One region of the Streptomyces avidinii genome, then DNA from elsewhere that is predicted to be linked to it. Evidence: riboswitches for the same ligand, from Rfam matches in the RefSeq annotation. Region 1 holds a riboswitch; the other holds the start of a gene.

Evidence for each region. A riboswitch is a leader RNA that binds a small molecule or an ion and turns the genes downstream of it on or off. The one in region 1 is predicted to bind guanidine.
Region 2: another riboswitch for guanidine. It lies ahead of OG373_RS05935 (Ohr family peroxiredoxin); the one in region 1 lies ahead of OG373_RS24625 (DMT family transporter).

Annotation. Positions count from the first base shown of each region.
Region 1 is NZ_CP108863.1:5,487,307-5,494,741, forward strand. Features, by position in the region: gene rph (ribonuclease PH) at 1-600, shown strand, start outside; gene OG373_RS24585 (hypothetical protein) at 704-1,084, shown strand; gene rdgB (RdgB/HAM1 family non-canonical purine NTP pyrophosphatase) at 1,092-1,706, shown strand; tRNA gene OG373_RS24595 (tRNA-Leu) at 1,760-1,834, opposite strand; gene OG373_RS24600 (HNH endonuclease) at 1,846-2,709, opposite strand; gene OG373_RS24605 (HNH endonuclease) at 2,706-3,332, opposite strand; gene bcp (thioredoxin-dependent thiol peroxidase) at 3,475-3,942, opposite strand; gene OG373_RS24615 (DUF3618 domain-containing protein) at 4,048-4,368, shown strand; gene OG373_RS24620 (co-chaperone GroES) at 4,412-4,753, shown strand; guanidine-III (ykkC-III) riboswitch at 4,813-4,882, shown strand; gene OG373_RS24625 (DMT family transporter) at 4,914-5,234, shown strand; gene OG373_RS24630 (transglycosylase domain-containing protein) at 5,258-7,435, opposite strand, start outside.
Region 2 is NZ_CP108863.1:1,291,508-1,298,942, forward strand. Features, by position in the region: gene OG373_RS05920 (hypothetical protein) at 1-882, opposite strand, end outside; gene OG373_RS05925 (hypothetical protein) at 1,035-1,226, shown strand; gene OG373_RS05930 (hypothetical protein) at 1,456-1,635, opposite strand; guanidine-III (ykkC-III) riboswitch at 1,678-1,740, shown strand; gene OG373_RS05935 (Ohr family peroxiredoxin) at 1,816-2,322, shown strand; gene OG373_RS05940 (hypothetical protein) at 2,309-2,767, shown strand; gene OG373_RS05945 (AraC family transcriptional regulator) at 2,875-3,840, shown strand; gene OG373_RS05950 (STAS domain-containing protein) at 3,856-4,239, opposite strand; gene OG373_RS05955 (peptidoglycan recognition family protein) at 4,393-5,196, opposite strand; gene OG373_RS05960 (MFS transporter) at 5,312-6,367, opposite strand; gene OG373_RS05965 (ADP-ribosyltransferase domain-containing protein) at 6,445-7,435, shown strand, end outside.

The DNA of each region.
Region 1 (7,435 bases):
TCCTTCACCGAAGGCGTCCCGCGCTGGCGCAAGGGCAGCGGCGAAGGCTGGGTCACCTCCGAGTACTCGATGCTGCCGCGCTCCACCAACACCCGCGGCGACCGCGAATCCGTCCGCGGCAAGATCGGCGGCCGCACCCACGAGATCTCCCGCCTGATCGGCCGCTCCCTGCGCGCCGTCATCGACTACAAGGCCCTCGGCGAGAACACCGTCGTCCTGGACTGCGACGTCCTCCAGGCCGACGGCGGCACCCGCACCGCCGCCATCACCGGCGCCTACGTCGCCCTCGCCGACGCCGTCGCCTGGGGCCAGAAGAAGAAGCTGATCAAGGCCGGCCGCAAGCCCCTCACCGGCACCGTCGCCGCCGTCAGCGTCGGCATCGTCGATGGCGTCCCGCTCCTCGACCTCTGCTACGAGGAGGACGTGCGCGCCGAGACCGACATGAACGTGGTCTGCACCGGCGACGGCCGCTTCGTCGAGGTCCAGGGCACCGCCGAGGGCGAGCCCTTCGACCGCAAGGAACTGAACGCCCTCCTCGACCTCGCCGCCGGCGGCTGCGCGGACCTGGAAGCCATCCAGCTGGGCGCGCTCGAACTGTAGGGCAACCGTCGGGCCCGGCCCGGCGTCCAGGAAGATACGGGCGCACGGTTTCAGAGCCGTGCGCCCGTCCTCGTAGCGTCCAAGCCCTCAGGGGGAGAACCGCATGAAGCTCCGCATAGCGGCCGTAGCCGTGGCCGTCGTACTCACCGTCCCGGCCCTGTCCGCGTGCGACGCGATCTCCACGGCAATGGACTGCGCGAACACGGCCGTGGCCATCACGGACGGCGCCAACGACCTCCAGCAGGCCGTCTCCCAGGCGGGCAACAGCCCCCAGGACGCCAAGAACGCGCTCGACCAGATCGAGGCGAACCTCAAGAAGATCGGCGACCAGACGGACAACGCCGACCTCGGCAAGGCCATCGACTCGATGAACACCGCCGTGAAGAACGTCCGCACCTCCATCGAGAGCGGCAACACCGTCCCGGACATCCAGCCGGTCGCGGACGCGGCCAGCGAGATCTCCAAGGTCTGCACCCCGGGATAATGGGGGCATGACCTCGACGCCCAGCCGCCTCATCCTGGCCACCCGCAACGCGGGCAAAGTCTCCGAACTCCGCGCGATCCTGTCCGACGCCGGCCTGCCGCACGAGCTGGTCGGCGCGGACGCGTACCCGGAGATCCCGGACGTCAAGGAGACCGGAGTCACCTTCGCCGAGAACGCCCTCCTCAAGGCCCACGCCCTCGCGCAGGCCACCGGCCTCCCGGCGGTCGCCGACGACTCCGGCCTCTGCGTGGACGTCCTGCACGGCGCCCCCGGCATCTTCTCGGCGCGCTGGGCCGGCACCCACGGCGACGACAAGGGCAACCTGGACCTGCTGCTGGCCCAGCTCGGGGACATCGCCGACGAGAACCGCGGGGCCCACTTCGCGTGCGCGGCGGCCCTGGCCCTGCCGGACGGCACCGAACGCGTCGTCGAGGGCCGCCTCCTGGGCACCCTCCGCCACACCCCGTCCGGCACGGGCGGCTTCGGCTACGACCCGATCCTCCAGCCGCAGGGCGACACCCGCACGTGCGCGGAGCTGACGGCGGCGGAGAAGAACGCCATCTCCCACCGCGGCCAGGCCTTCCGCGCCCTGGTCCCCTTCGTCCGCGCCCTCCTGGGCTGAGCCCTGAACGGCGACGGCCGGTCATCTCATGACGAGACGACCGGCCGTTGATGTGGGCCCGGTGGGACTCGAACCCACGACACACCGGACCTAAACCGGCGCCCTCTGGCCAGCTGGGGTACGGACCCGTGCGACCACCTTACTGGTCGACGGGGGTCCGTTGCGATGGAATGGCCGACCTTGATCGTTTGGCGAAGGTCGGCGTCTGGCTGTGGCAGGAGGGGCACAAATAGCGGAGGTTCTCCCGGCGGTTGTCCAGCCGGTCACCGTTCACGTGGTCGATCTCCAGGACGAGTCTCTGACCGCGCCACACGTCCCCGATGCCGCACTCCGTGCATACACGTGGCACTCCGAGGTCGTCCAGGGCTCGACGCAGAGTCGCGGTCTTGGTGCGGGACGAGCCGACTTCGAGTCGCCTCAGGATCTCTGGTGCCGACTTGCGCGCCGGGGAAGGGCGGCCGACGGCGTGCCCCTGGCCCGTGAAGTGCTCTGTCGACAGCCCGTATTCCTCGATGCTCCGCCTGGCTCTGGAGCGTGCGGCGCCGTCGAAGGGGTGGTGGCCGAGGGCGCGCATGACCCCGGCCATGCTCTTCGAGCCGGCGACCGCGGGTGCGATCTCCTCGTGGACGAAGAGGCGTGACGAAATGCCTCGACGGGGAAAGTGCGACGTGTCTGTCCCGAACCGTTCGATGAGCTTGGCGATATGGACGTGAGCGCTGTTGTACGGCTCGACGCCCATGTGGGCGAGCATGCCCGTGATGCTGTCCGTGTGGGCGGCTGCTTCCCGTAGCCGCTCTTCCGTGTAGCGCTGCCGGACACGGACGGGAAGTGGCTCGTCGACGAAGTGGGATGTGTCGATGCCGTAGTGAGCCAGCCTGTCACGCACGTACCGTCGGGGGCCGGCGAGCAGTGGGGCGTCCAGCCGCCTCAGGAGGTCGACCAGGCTGGTGGCCAGTGGCGCGGTTCGGCTCAGCAGGTCCCGGGTGTACCTGACCTCGCTCATGCGGCCCTCCTCGCCTTGCGGCCGCGGTACGTGTCGGTGGCCGCATGGCAGTTGGGGCACAGGATCCGGAGGTTTTCCCGCCGGTTGTCCCACCACTCGCCATTGATGTGATCGACCTCGTGCCGAAGTGGTTTGTCGTTCCACTGCGTGCCGACCCCGCACTCGGCGCATTCCTCGGGAACGCCGACCTTCAGCAGTTCCCGTCGCAAGCGGTCACCGGGGACCCTGCCGTCCTGCGGATCTCTGAGGGAGAGCGTCGGTCCCAGAGCCCCCTTGGGGCGAGGCTTTCGGGCAGCGACGAAGTGCGATGTGTCGATGCAAAGGGTCGAGATCCGCCGGGCGATGTGCGTCTGGTTGCCGCCGACGTTGCTGATGCCGAGGCGGCTGACCACCTCTGAGATCGATGTCGATCCGGAAACGACTTCCCGCAGCCGCTCCTCGGTGTGCCGCGCCCATTTCGTGGGGAAGTGGGAACAGTCGATCCCCGATTCCCGCATCTTCGCCCGTAGATAGCGCCTGCTTCCGCTGCTCGGCGTGCCGCCGCACCATCGGACGGCGTCGTCCCACGTGTTCGTCTCGCGAGCCGCGGCTTCCAACAGCTCTCGGGTGTATCGGACCGCCATTGCCTTCTCCTCCCGGCCGCGTGTGCGACTCCCGTATGGAGTAACGGACCGACAGGCGGGCAGTTACGGCCGGTCTCGTCCGATAAACGGAACGGCCCGCACCGGGTGGGTGCGGGCCGTTGCTTCCGGGGGCGGGGTGGGGTCAGAGGCCCAGGTCTTTGATGATCTTGGCTACGTGGCCCGTCGCCTTGACGTTGTAAAAGGCGTGCTCGACCTTGCCGTCCTCGTCGACGACCACCGTGGAGCGGATGACCCCGGTGACCGTCTTGCCGTACAGCTTCTTCTCGCCGTACGCGCCGTACGCCGTCAGCGTCTCCTTCTCCGGGTCGCTGACCAGGGTGACCTTCAGGTCCTCCTTCTCGCGGAACTTCGCCAGCTTCTCCGGCTTGTCCGGGGACACGCCGATGACGTCGTAGCCGTGTCCCGTCAGGAAGGACAAGTTGTCCGTGAAGTCGCAGGCCTGCTTCGTGCAGCCCGGCGTCAGCGCGGACGGGTAGAAGTAGACGATCACCTTGCGGCCCTTGTGGTCGGCGAGCGAGACCTCGTTGCCGTCCGCGTCGGGCAGGGTGAAGGCGGGGGCGGTGTCGCCCGGCTGGAGCCGCTCGCTCATCGTTGACACTCTCCTCGGGAGGGGATCGGTATGCCATGAGACTAAGCTGACAGACTGTTCATGGCGGACTACGCCCCACAGGACCACGACGACGGAGGCAGCGCGGTGTCGGAAGCCAGGACCCCCGCACAGATCGAGGCGGACATCGTCCGCCGCCGCGAGCAGCTCGCCGAGACGCTCGACGAGATCGGCGTGCGCATGCACCCGAAGACGATCATCGGGGACGCGAAGGCACGGGTCGCTTCGACCGTCGACCACACCGCCGGGCGGGCCTTCGCCACGGTGAACCGGATCGTGACCGATCTGAAGGACGGCCTGCGCCACGACGACGGGGCCCCGCGCGTCGACCGGATCGTGCCCGTCGCCCTGGTCGCGGTGGGTCTGGTCGGGCTGCTCGTGGTGTCGGCGCGCCGCAGGCGCGGATGACCCTGAGCGGTACGGGGCGGGTAGGGACAGGTAGGTTCGGGGCGTGAGCGAGAACACCACCCACGACAAGCTGCCCATCCGCATGCTGCACGACCGCGTGCTCGTGAAGTCCGATCTGCCGGAGGGCGAGCGCCGCTCGGGCGGCGGCATCCTGATTCCCGCGACGGCCGCGGTGGGCAAGCGGCTGGCCTGGGCCGAGGTGGTCGCGGTCGGGCAGAACGTACGGACGGTCGAGCCCGGTGACCGGGTGCTGTACGACCCCGAGGACCGTGCCGAGGTCGAGGTGCGGGGAGCGACGTACGTGCTGATGCGCGAGCGGGACCTGCACGCCGTGGCCGCGGAGCGGCTGGAGGGGTCTGAGGACTCGACCGGGCTGTATCTGTAGGTCTGCGGCTCTCACAGGAGCGGTGAAAGGGCTGGTGGCGCAGGTCACCGGCCCTTTTGGCTGCCTTTTGCTACGGTGGAGGAGAACCCGACGAGACGCGCCGTACCGGGTACGACAAGACGACGCACCCCGTATCGCTCGATGTCTCGGAGGTGCCGTCATGGCATGGGTTCTTCTTCTCGTCGCCGGTCTGATCGAGGTCGGCTGGTCGATCGGCATGAAGTTCACCGAAGGTTTCACCCGGCTGTGGCCCAGTGTGTTCACGGGCGCCGGGATCGTCGCGAGCATGGTGCTGCTGTCCTACGCCGCGAAGACCCTGCCCATCGGGACGGCGTACGGGGTGTGGGTGGGCATCGGCGCCGCCGGTGCTGCCGTGCTCGGTATGGCGGTGCTGGGTGAGCCCGTCACCGCCGCCCGGATCTTCTTCATCTGTCTGCTGCTGGTCGCCGTCGTGGGGTTGAAGGTGACCTCCGGTCACTGACCTGATCGGCGAGTTCTGGCGGCCTATTCGAGGAATGCCGACGGCGGTCGCAGGCCCTCCGCCGGGTCGCTGTCGGTTCCTTGTGTGCTGCCCCGGGCGCTGCCCTCCGTGCCCTGGGTGGTGCCGCCCTGGTCGCCGCCCTGGGTGGTGCCGCCGTTGTCCTGGCCGCCGTTGCCCTGACCGCCGTTGTCCCGGCCGCCGTTCGTGCGGCCGCCGTTGTCCTGGCCGCCCTGGTTCTGGCCGCCGTTGTTCTGTCCGCCCTGGTTGCGGCCGCCGGTCCCGTTCGAGGGGGTGGGCCGGGTCGGGCGTTCCGGGGTGCTGGGCGTGGGTTCGCCGGGGGTTTCCCGGGGCGGTTCGGACTCGGGGCCGGTCGGCGGCGGGGGCTGTGCGGCTCCGGGCTGGAGTTCCAGGTCGAAGTCGACGGGGTCGGTGCCCTCCAGGGCGGTCTTCGTGTACGCGGCCCAGATCCGGGCCGGGTATCCGCCGCCGCCGATGCGGGGCTCGCCGAGGGCGCCGTAGAGGGATTGCAGGGTTCCGGTGTCCGGGTCCTGGCCCATCATCGCGATCACGGTGACGAGCTCGGGGGTGTAGGCCGCGAACCAGGCCGAGCGGTCCAGTTCGCCGGTGCCGGTCTTGCCGGCGGCCGGGTGGCCGGCGGCGAGGGCGGCCGTACCGGTGCCGTTGTCCACGACGCTGACCAGCATGGATGTGGTGGTGTCGGCGGCTTCGCGGCTGATGGCCTGGGTGGGGGTGCGCGGGGGGAGGCCGATCGTGTCGCCGCCCTTGGTGATCTTTTCGACGAAGGTGTAGGGGGTGCGTCGGCCGTGGTCGGCGAGGGTGGCGTAGGCCTGGGCCATGTCCACGACGCCGGCCTGGAGGGTGCCGAGTGCCATGGCGGGGCCGGATACGAAGTTCGGGGTGTTCTCGGGGATGCCGAGGTCGATGGCGGTCTGCCTGACCGTGCCGGTGCCGACGTCGACCGCCATCTGTGCGTACACGGCGTTGACGGAGAGGTCGGTGGCGGTGTTGACGGTGATGTTGCCGTAGGAGACCTGGCCCTCGTTCTCGGGGGCGAAACGGATCCGGCCGCCGACGACGGGGCGCTTGTTGTCGCCGTTGTAGATCGTGTTCGGGGTGATCCGGCGGCCGTCCTGGGTGCGGGAGCCGTTCTCGGCGGCGGCGGCGAAGACGAACGGCTTGAAGGTGGAGGCGACCTGGTAGTCGTGCCGGGTCGCGTTGTTGACGTACTGCTTGGTGTAGTCGATGCCGCCGTACATGGCGACGACCTTGCCGGTGGCCGGGTCGATGGAGACCCCGCCGGCCCGGACCAGGCGGTCGGCCTTGCGCGTGTCGGGTTCGAGCTTGCTGACCAGCTGTTGGTCGACGGCGTCGACGAGGGCGGTCTGGCGGCGCTTGTCGACGGTGGTGGAGATGCGGTAGCCGCCCTCGGCGAGGGTCTTGTCGCCGAGGATCTTGTTGTCGACGACGTAGTCCTTGATCGCTTCGACGAGGTAGCCGCGCTGGCCGGACAGTCCGGCGGCCGCGCGGACCTTGCCCGGTTCCGGGAACGTGGTTGTCGCGCGGTCGGCGGCGTGCAGCCACCGCTTCTTGACCATGCCGTCGAGTACGTAGTTCCAGCGGGCGAGGGCGCGCGGGCGGCTCTGGGGGTGTGAGACGACGTCGAAGGCGCTGGGGGAGTTGAGGAGGGTGGCGAGGTAGGCGCCCTCGGCGATGGTGAGCTTGTTGACGTCCTTGCCGTAGTAGGCCTGGGCGGCGGCCTGGATGCCGTAGGCGTTGCGGCCGAAGTAACTGGTGTTCAGGTAGCCCTCGAGGATGTAGTCCTTCGACTTCTCGCGACCGAGTTTGATCGCGATGAAGAACTCCTTGACCTTGCGTTTGATCGTCTGTTCCTGGCCCAAGTAGTAGTTCTTGACGTACTGCTGGGTGATCGTCGAGCCGGACTGGGTGCCCTTGCCGGTCGCGGTGTTCCAGGCGGCGCGGACCATCGCCTTGGGGTCGACCGCCCGTTCGGAGTAGAAGTCCCGGTCCTCGGCGGCCAGTACGGCCTCCTGCACGGTCCGTGGGACCTGCGTGAGGGGCACGTTGACGCGGTTGACCTCGCCGTCGCGCGCGATCAGGGAGCCGTCGGAGTAGAGGTAGACGTTGGACTGCGCGGTGGCGGCGGCGTTGGCCGGCGGGAT
Region 2 (7,435 bases), 4.2 Mb from region 1:
GGCCGGGTCGGAAGCGGGCGGCCGCTCCGCGCACAGGGCTTCGATCCGCCACCGCGGATCGCTCCGCTCCTCGCACCACTGCCCGTACTCGTGGACGATGGCCGCCCTCAACTCCTCGTCCAGGCCGGTCACCTCGACGCGGGGCCGGCCCGACTCCTCGTACAGCCGCCGGGTCTCGGCGACGTCATCGGTCATCCGGTACAGCGCGTACACCGCCCACAGCTTCGCCTCCTCGGTCGGCGCCCCGGCGAGGTAGCCGCGCAGCCGCTCGGGGTCGGTCAGGAACTCCTGGGCGCGGTACGCGACCGTGCGGTCGGGGTCCGCGAGCGCATCGGTGACGTCCTCGCCGGCGTGGTGGCGCATCCGGACGCCGCTGGAGCGGTCCTCCGGGCGGCCCTCGTCGAGTTCGGCCAGCACCGCCTCGGCCCCGTACCGGGCGGCCAGTCGGTCGAGCCCCGCCTCGCCGATCTCCCGCCGGTGACGCCAAGGGCCGAAGGCGAGCGCCGACAAGGCCCCCGCCGCCGAAAGGTCTCCGAGCGCTCCGCGGGCCCCCAGGACCGCCTCGGCCATGCCGTACGAACTGTCCTGGTGCCGGTCCTCGTGCCGCAGCCAGGGCAGCAGCTCAGGGCGGTCCGCGAGCAGTTTCAGCAGCGCGATGCGCACTTCGCTCACATCACCGGTGTCGTAGACACGCGCGATCAGGTCGGCCACGCGCCGCTCCGGCACCCGTCCGGCCAGTGCCTCGACGCAGGCTCGCCGGCGCCACCACGGCTGCGCCGCGTCGGCCACGCACTTCGCGAGGGCGTCCGCGTCGTACCCGCGCAGCCCCGCGGTGACGGTCCGGCCGGCTTCCGGGCTCAGCATCTTGATCGTCTTCGGCATCCGGGGATGTTACCCGGTGGCATCGGACGGGCTCCGCCGAATATTGCTCATGAACTACGGCTGCGCATTCAGTCACCCTCTGTGTTTAACGACCCGGATTTCGGTAACAAGATGTAGTAACAGGCAGTCAATTACCGACGGAAGGCAGGAACATGAACCTCGTTACCGTGCTCATCCTCGTCGCGGTCCTGGTACTTGTCGGCCTGCTGATCGCGGCCCCCAGCGCCAACGTACGGCGCAACCCCTTCCCGGGCCGCCGACAGCGTGCCGACCACCGCCGCTCGGGCGCTCCCCGGTCGGCACGGGTACCGGGACAGCGGGGCATCCAGCACCACGCGCGGTAACCGTCAGGCCGGAGGAGCATCCCGTGACCAGCCAGCGTCGTCCCATCGTTCCCCCGTGACCAGTGAGTTGTTCCGGACTGCGGTGATGACGTGATGACGGTCACGGTCGTGGGGCGACGGCCCGCGGTCATCCCTCGTGCGGGGGCGTGCGGAGGCGCGCGGGCGCACGTACGGGCGCGTACGGCCGGGCCGGGCCACGGGGTGACCACCGCGGCCCGGCGGCCGGTCGTCAGACGGACTCGGTCGCGAAGAGCTCCAGGTGGCCGCAGTGCGGGCAGCGGAACACCTCGATGCGCCGCCGGGGTCTGCCCGACCGCCCGGCGCCGCCGAACAGGCCGCGTTCCAGCGGCCCGGCGATCCAGCGTGCGTACCCCCGGTCCGGCTGCCGGCAGCGGGTGAGGAACTTCACCGCGCGGGGCGCCCCGGACGGCGGCCCGCGTTGCTAGATTGTCCGGCGGCCTGTCCTGGGCCCCGGACGAGATGCGCCGTACCCGGTTACGCACGACGACGCGCGAGGTGCTGCACGAGCAGCGCCGACCGCTGTCCGCACCCGGGCAGCGTCCTCGTCGAGCAAGATGGGCCGAACGCGATGACCGTGCCACTCACCCGCAGCCTGTACCGGACGACCGCGCACGCCGCCGGGGGCCGTACCGGATCCGTCCGCACGGACGACGGACGTCTGGACGTCCACCTCGCCCCGCCGCGCAAGAAGGTGCCCGGTACCACCAACCCCGAGCAGCTGTTCGCGGCCGGTTTCGCCGCATGCTTCACCTCCGCCCTCGCGGAGGTCGCCGCCGAGTTCGGGGCGGACGCCTCCGCCGCACGCGTGGCCTGCGAGGTGCAACTCGGCACCACGGACACACCCGCGGGCTACGGCCTCGCGGTGACGCTCACCGTCGGCCTGCCCGGGTGGCGGGCGGCGGACCTCCAGCCCCTGCTGCACCGGGCCGACGCGGTCTGCCCGTACTCGCAGGCCGTACGCGGCAACGTACCGCTGACGCTCCTGGCCGTGGACCTGAACCTGGACGGGGACGTGGATGGGGACGTGGACGGGGACGGGGACGTGGACGGGCCGGTCGGCGATGACCGCGCCTGAACCGGGGTCCGCGGGGCACTCCGGAGACCTCCCGGACGGCCCCGGCGTCCCGGTGCCCGAGCACGGAGCCTGGCTGCGGCGCGGCATCAGCCGCAACGGCGGACCCCTCGTCGAGGACCGCGAAGTGGTGTGGCTGCAGGCCGGGTCGTACTACGCCGACAGCCGGGGCTTCGCCGGCACGACGTCCTTCGACGGCTCCCAGGTGCACTTCCACCACCTCACGGGCGAGCCCGGCGAGGACGCCGGCACCTTCCGGTGGGACGGTGCGAACCTCGTCGAGAGGGGCACCAACCCCGACGGCTCCACCTTCCTGGAGGTCTGGACCCCGCTGCCCGCCGACGACGGCGCCTGCGGCTCCTGGTCGGGCCCGGACCACCACGTGGTGCGCCTCGGCCGCCACGTGGTGCACGTCGATTCCCGCACCGGTACGTACTGGCGGCTGTAGGCCGTCTCTTTCGGATCTTGCCCGACCCTCCCGCGCGGACCACGGCATACTGAGAAGCGGACGGTGTCGGCAGGCCACGCCGAACAGAGCGGTGAGGGAGGCCCCTGATGACGCAGCTCTTCTTCGACAGCGGGAACCTCGAGGCCACCGAGGCCTTCCTGTCCGCGGCCTACACCCCCATGCAGATCGGCGGACGCCCCTGCGACACCCGGGCGCGGATCTCCCGTACAGAGGTCGGCGGGCTCAGCGTGGACCGTCTGTCGTTCGGCTACACGATGGGCTACGACGCGGGCTGCCTGGGCAAGGTGTGCCTGGTCACGATGCACAGCGGCAGCATCGTGGACACCACCGGCGGCCGCGAGGAGATCTTCGGTCCCGGCGAGACCTTCCTCCTCGCACCTCACGACCGGCCTTATGCGGGACAGGTCCACGCAGCCCGGTACACGATCACGATGTTCGACCCCCGGCTGCTGAACCGGGTCGCCTCCCTGCCGGGGGACAAGGGCGTGCGGATCACCGGGGCCCGGCCGGTCGGTCCGGCCGAGAACAGGCGGCTCGGCGCCGCCGTCGCCTATCTCCGCGACCACGTCCTCGACGAATCCGCCGCTTGCGACGACGACGAAGGCGGACTGCTGGTGTCCACCGCCGTCCAGCACCTGGCGGCCACGGTGCTCAAGACGCTGCCGAACAGCGCCCGGTCGGACAGGGCCACCCCGCGGGACACACGCGACGCGCACAGCGACACCCTGCGCCGCGCCGTCTCGTTCATCGAGGCCAACGCCCACCGGGACATCACGCTCGCCGACATCGCCGCCTCCGTCCCGGTCACGCCGCGTGCGGTCCAGTACGCCTTCACCCGCCACGCCGGCACCACGCCGCTCGGCCACCTCCGGCGCGTCCGGCTGGACCGCGCCCACGCCGAACTCCGCGCCGCCGAGCCGTCCGGCACCACGACCGTCGCCGCCGTCGCCGGGCGGTGGGGCTTCGCCCACCAGGGCCGCTTCGCCGCCGCCTACCGTCAGGCGTACGGCGTGGCGCCCTCCGTCACCCTCAGAACCGGCGGACGCCGCTGACCCGACCGGCCGCGGTCAGGGCGCCGCGCGGGTGGGCCCGTAGCCCGTCTCGCCCGTATCGGGGGCGCTGATGTTGAACAGCAGGTCGGCGCCCGTGATGGACAGCAGGCGCAAGAACTGCGGGCCGGGGTCGGCGAGGATCAGGGTGCGCCCGTTCGACTCGCACAACAGGCGTGCGCGCAGCAGGGCGTTGAGACCGGCGGAGTCGCAGAACGCCAGCCGCGTGAGGTCGACGACCACCCGCTCCGGAGCGCCGGGATCGGAGCACGCCACCAGGAGCACGCTGTTCAACGCGTCGACATGGTCGAGGTCGAGGTCACCGGTGACGGTGACGACGCTGGAGTCGATGCGTGTGACGACCGTGACGCTGTGCGGACCGCGGCCGGCCGGCAGGTTCATCTCGGTCCTTCCGTCGATCCACGGGTGGACCTCCGTCGGCGACCACCCGGGCCCGACGCTATCCGGGCCCGAGGCGGCGCACAGCCGCGGAAACGAACAACCGGACGTGTTCGTTTGACGGACAAGCACCCCCGTCCGGAGGGGGGCGGACCATCAGGGCAGCAGACCTGCCGGGAGGTATTCCGCGTACGTCGGGGCCGGCCGACCGGTGGTCTGGCGGACGAGGTCCCCGATGGGATCGGCGGCCTCCTCCGGGTCCGGCACCGGCGTGCCGAGGCGGGCGGCGACATCCTTGCGGAGCGACGGGAGCAGGGCGTAAAGGCGGTCACCGGGGCAGGAGGTGGCGTTGAAGTCGCGATGGCCGTAGATCTCCGACGCGGGCAGGCCGTACTGGCCGCAGATGTGGGCGCACAGATCCGCCAGCGCCGCGTACTGCGCCGCCGGCGGGACCTGCGAGGTGTAGGTGCCCTCGTTCTCGATGCCGATCGACACCGTGTTCTGGCCGACGCAGTGCGCCGCCCGCACCTGGCGGGTACCGGTGCGCAGCTCCGCCAGGCTGTTGTGGCGCCCCTCCAGTACGAAGGCCCCGCGGCTGACGGTGAAATGCTGACCCGTGTCGATCCAGCCCTGCGCGTCCATGTGGTACGTCTGGATCGCGCGGGCGAGGGCGACGGCGCGCTGCTTCGAGTAGTCCGTCACGTTCGCCGTCGCGGTGTGGTGGACGACGATCCGCTCCGGACCGTTGGCGAGGACGACGACGGGTTCGGACGCCGCCCGCGCACCCCAGGCGGCGCAACCGATGATGTCCGGTGTGGCGGCGGAGTACGCCCGCCCCGCCGCGGCGAGCGGCAGTGCCGCGCCGGCGGCCAGGGCGAAGGCTCCCGTGAGGATCGACCGGCGGGTGTGCGGGGCCGCGGCGGCGCGTGCCGACGGCTGGTGCAGTGCGGAGAAGGTCATGCCGCGCCATTGAAGGGGACCCCGGCTCCACCGGCCGCGCAGACACACCGCGCACCCCCCGGACTGTCCCCGACCGGCCCCGCCCCGCCCGGGGCCGGTGGATCGGGAACGGCGGTCAGCCGGAGCCGGTGGGCGGGGCCGGCTTCGCCGCCGACAGAGGCTCGGCGATGTCCTCCAGCGAGCGCCGCTCGGCCTTGACCGCCAGGAACGCCGCCACGAGACCGGCGGCGCACATCAGCGCGGCGCCGATCCGGAAGGCGAGTGCCGTGTCACCGACCACACCCGACTCGGTGAGGTCGGCGAAGATCAGCGGACCGCTGATGCCTCCCGCCGCGGTGCCGAGGGCGTAGAAGAAGGCGATGGCCATGGCGCGGGTCTCCATGGGGAACACCTCCGAGACGGTCAGGTACGCGCTTGAGGCACCCGCCGACGCGAAGAACAGCACCACGCACCAGCAGACCGTCATCGTCGTCGCCGTGAGCGAACCCCGGTCGAACAACCAGGCCGTACCGAACAGGAGCACACCGGAGAGCAGGTAGGTGGAGGAGATCATGATCCGGCGCCCGAGTCCGAGGACGACCCCGAGGGCGAAACTGAGCCGCCGGCCGAGGTTCTGGGGAAAGCTGTCGGTGTCGAGCATCACCACGGAGAGCAGGGCGCAACCGATCGCGCCCAGCCAGTAGCTGCCGTTGATGATGAGGTCGACCCGGCCCCGGTAGAGGGACGGGATCAGCTCGTCGATCGCCGAGTTGACGGCCGCGTACTCACCGCCGATGCCGAAGCCGGTGAGGAAGCGGAAGAGGAAGAACCACCAGGACTCGAACGACAGCGCGGTCATCGCGGTCGCGCCCAGGTAGACGGCCAGGGTCACCATGAAGAGCTTCTTGCGGCCGTAACGGTCGGTCAGCCGGCCGAAGAACAAAGCCCCCGAGCAGGCACCCGCCACGTAGAGGGCGGCCGCGACACCCGTGACCTGGGCGGCGGTGATGTCGAGGCCACTGCCTTCCTCGGCGAGACAGCCGGCGACATTGCCGACGATGGTGACCTCGAGCCCGTCGAGGATCCATACGGTGCCGAGGCCGATCACGATCATCCAGTGCCACCGGGACCACGGCAGCCGGTCGAGACGGGCCGGCACGACTGTGGTGACCGTGCCCGTGCCGGCCGTCACGGAGCGGCGGCACAACTGTCAGTGGTGGCAGTTACGTTCGAGGTGTTGAACGAGCCGTTTTCCGACAGGAGTGGACGATGACCGAGAGCAGTGCTCTGCCTGCGCTCAGGGTGGTGCTGACAGACGTCAACGAGCGCGTGGTGGAGGCGTGGCGGGCCGCGTTCGCGGACACCCCCGGCATCGAGATCCGCCGGGGCTCGATCCTCGATGCGGACGTCGATGCCTGGGTCACCCCGACGAACTCCCGGGGCCGGATGGACGGTGGGGCCGACGCCGTCATCAAGCGGTACCTCGGATCCGGCATCCAGCTGCGTGTGCAGCGGGCGATCCGCGATCGGTTCGCCGGGGCCATGCCGGTGGGCAGCGCGGTCTGCGTGCCGTCGGGGGCGGCCGTGCCCCGGTTCCTGATATCGACGCCGACCATGGTGCAGTCCTCGCAGAACGTGAGTGCCACGCTCAATGTGGCCCTGGCGTGCGCCGCCGCGTTCCAGGCCGTCCACCGGCAGAACCGGAAGGCGCCGGGAAGCATCCGCTCCGTGGCCCTGGTCGGGATGGGTGCGCAGACCGGTCGGGTGCCGGCCAGAGTGTGCGCCAACCTGATGTGGACCGGCTACACGCTCTTCCACGACCACTGGTTCGAGGACGACGACGAGCTGCGCGCCACGATCATCACGCAGCTGGGCGGCATCGAGAAGCGCCCGGTCGAGGAGCGCATACGCATCGTGCCGCCGAAGGCCGCTGCCCCTGTTCCCACCCCTGTCCCCGCCCCGGTTCCGGCCGGCGACCCTGCCGGTCAGGGTCCGTCCACGACCTCGACCACGACCACCGAAGGGTCCTCCCCCGTGACCGACGCGAACGACGCCCTGGCTCTCGCCGAGCTCTTCAACGGTGGCGGTGAGCCCTGGCTTCCGCTCCTGAAGCCCGTCATCGAGGCGCAGCCGGACGCCGCCCGGTTCATCGGGAAGGGGCGCAGCCCCGAGGTCGTCCCGGTCCGTGAGCTGACCTTCCAGGCGCTCAAGCCCCACGCGCCGCACCAGTGGAAGGTTGTCGTCTTCGGCCAGAATCCGT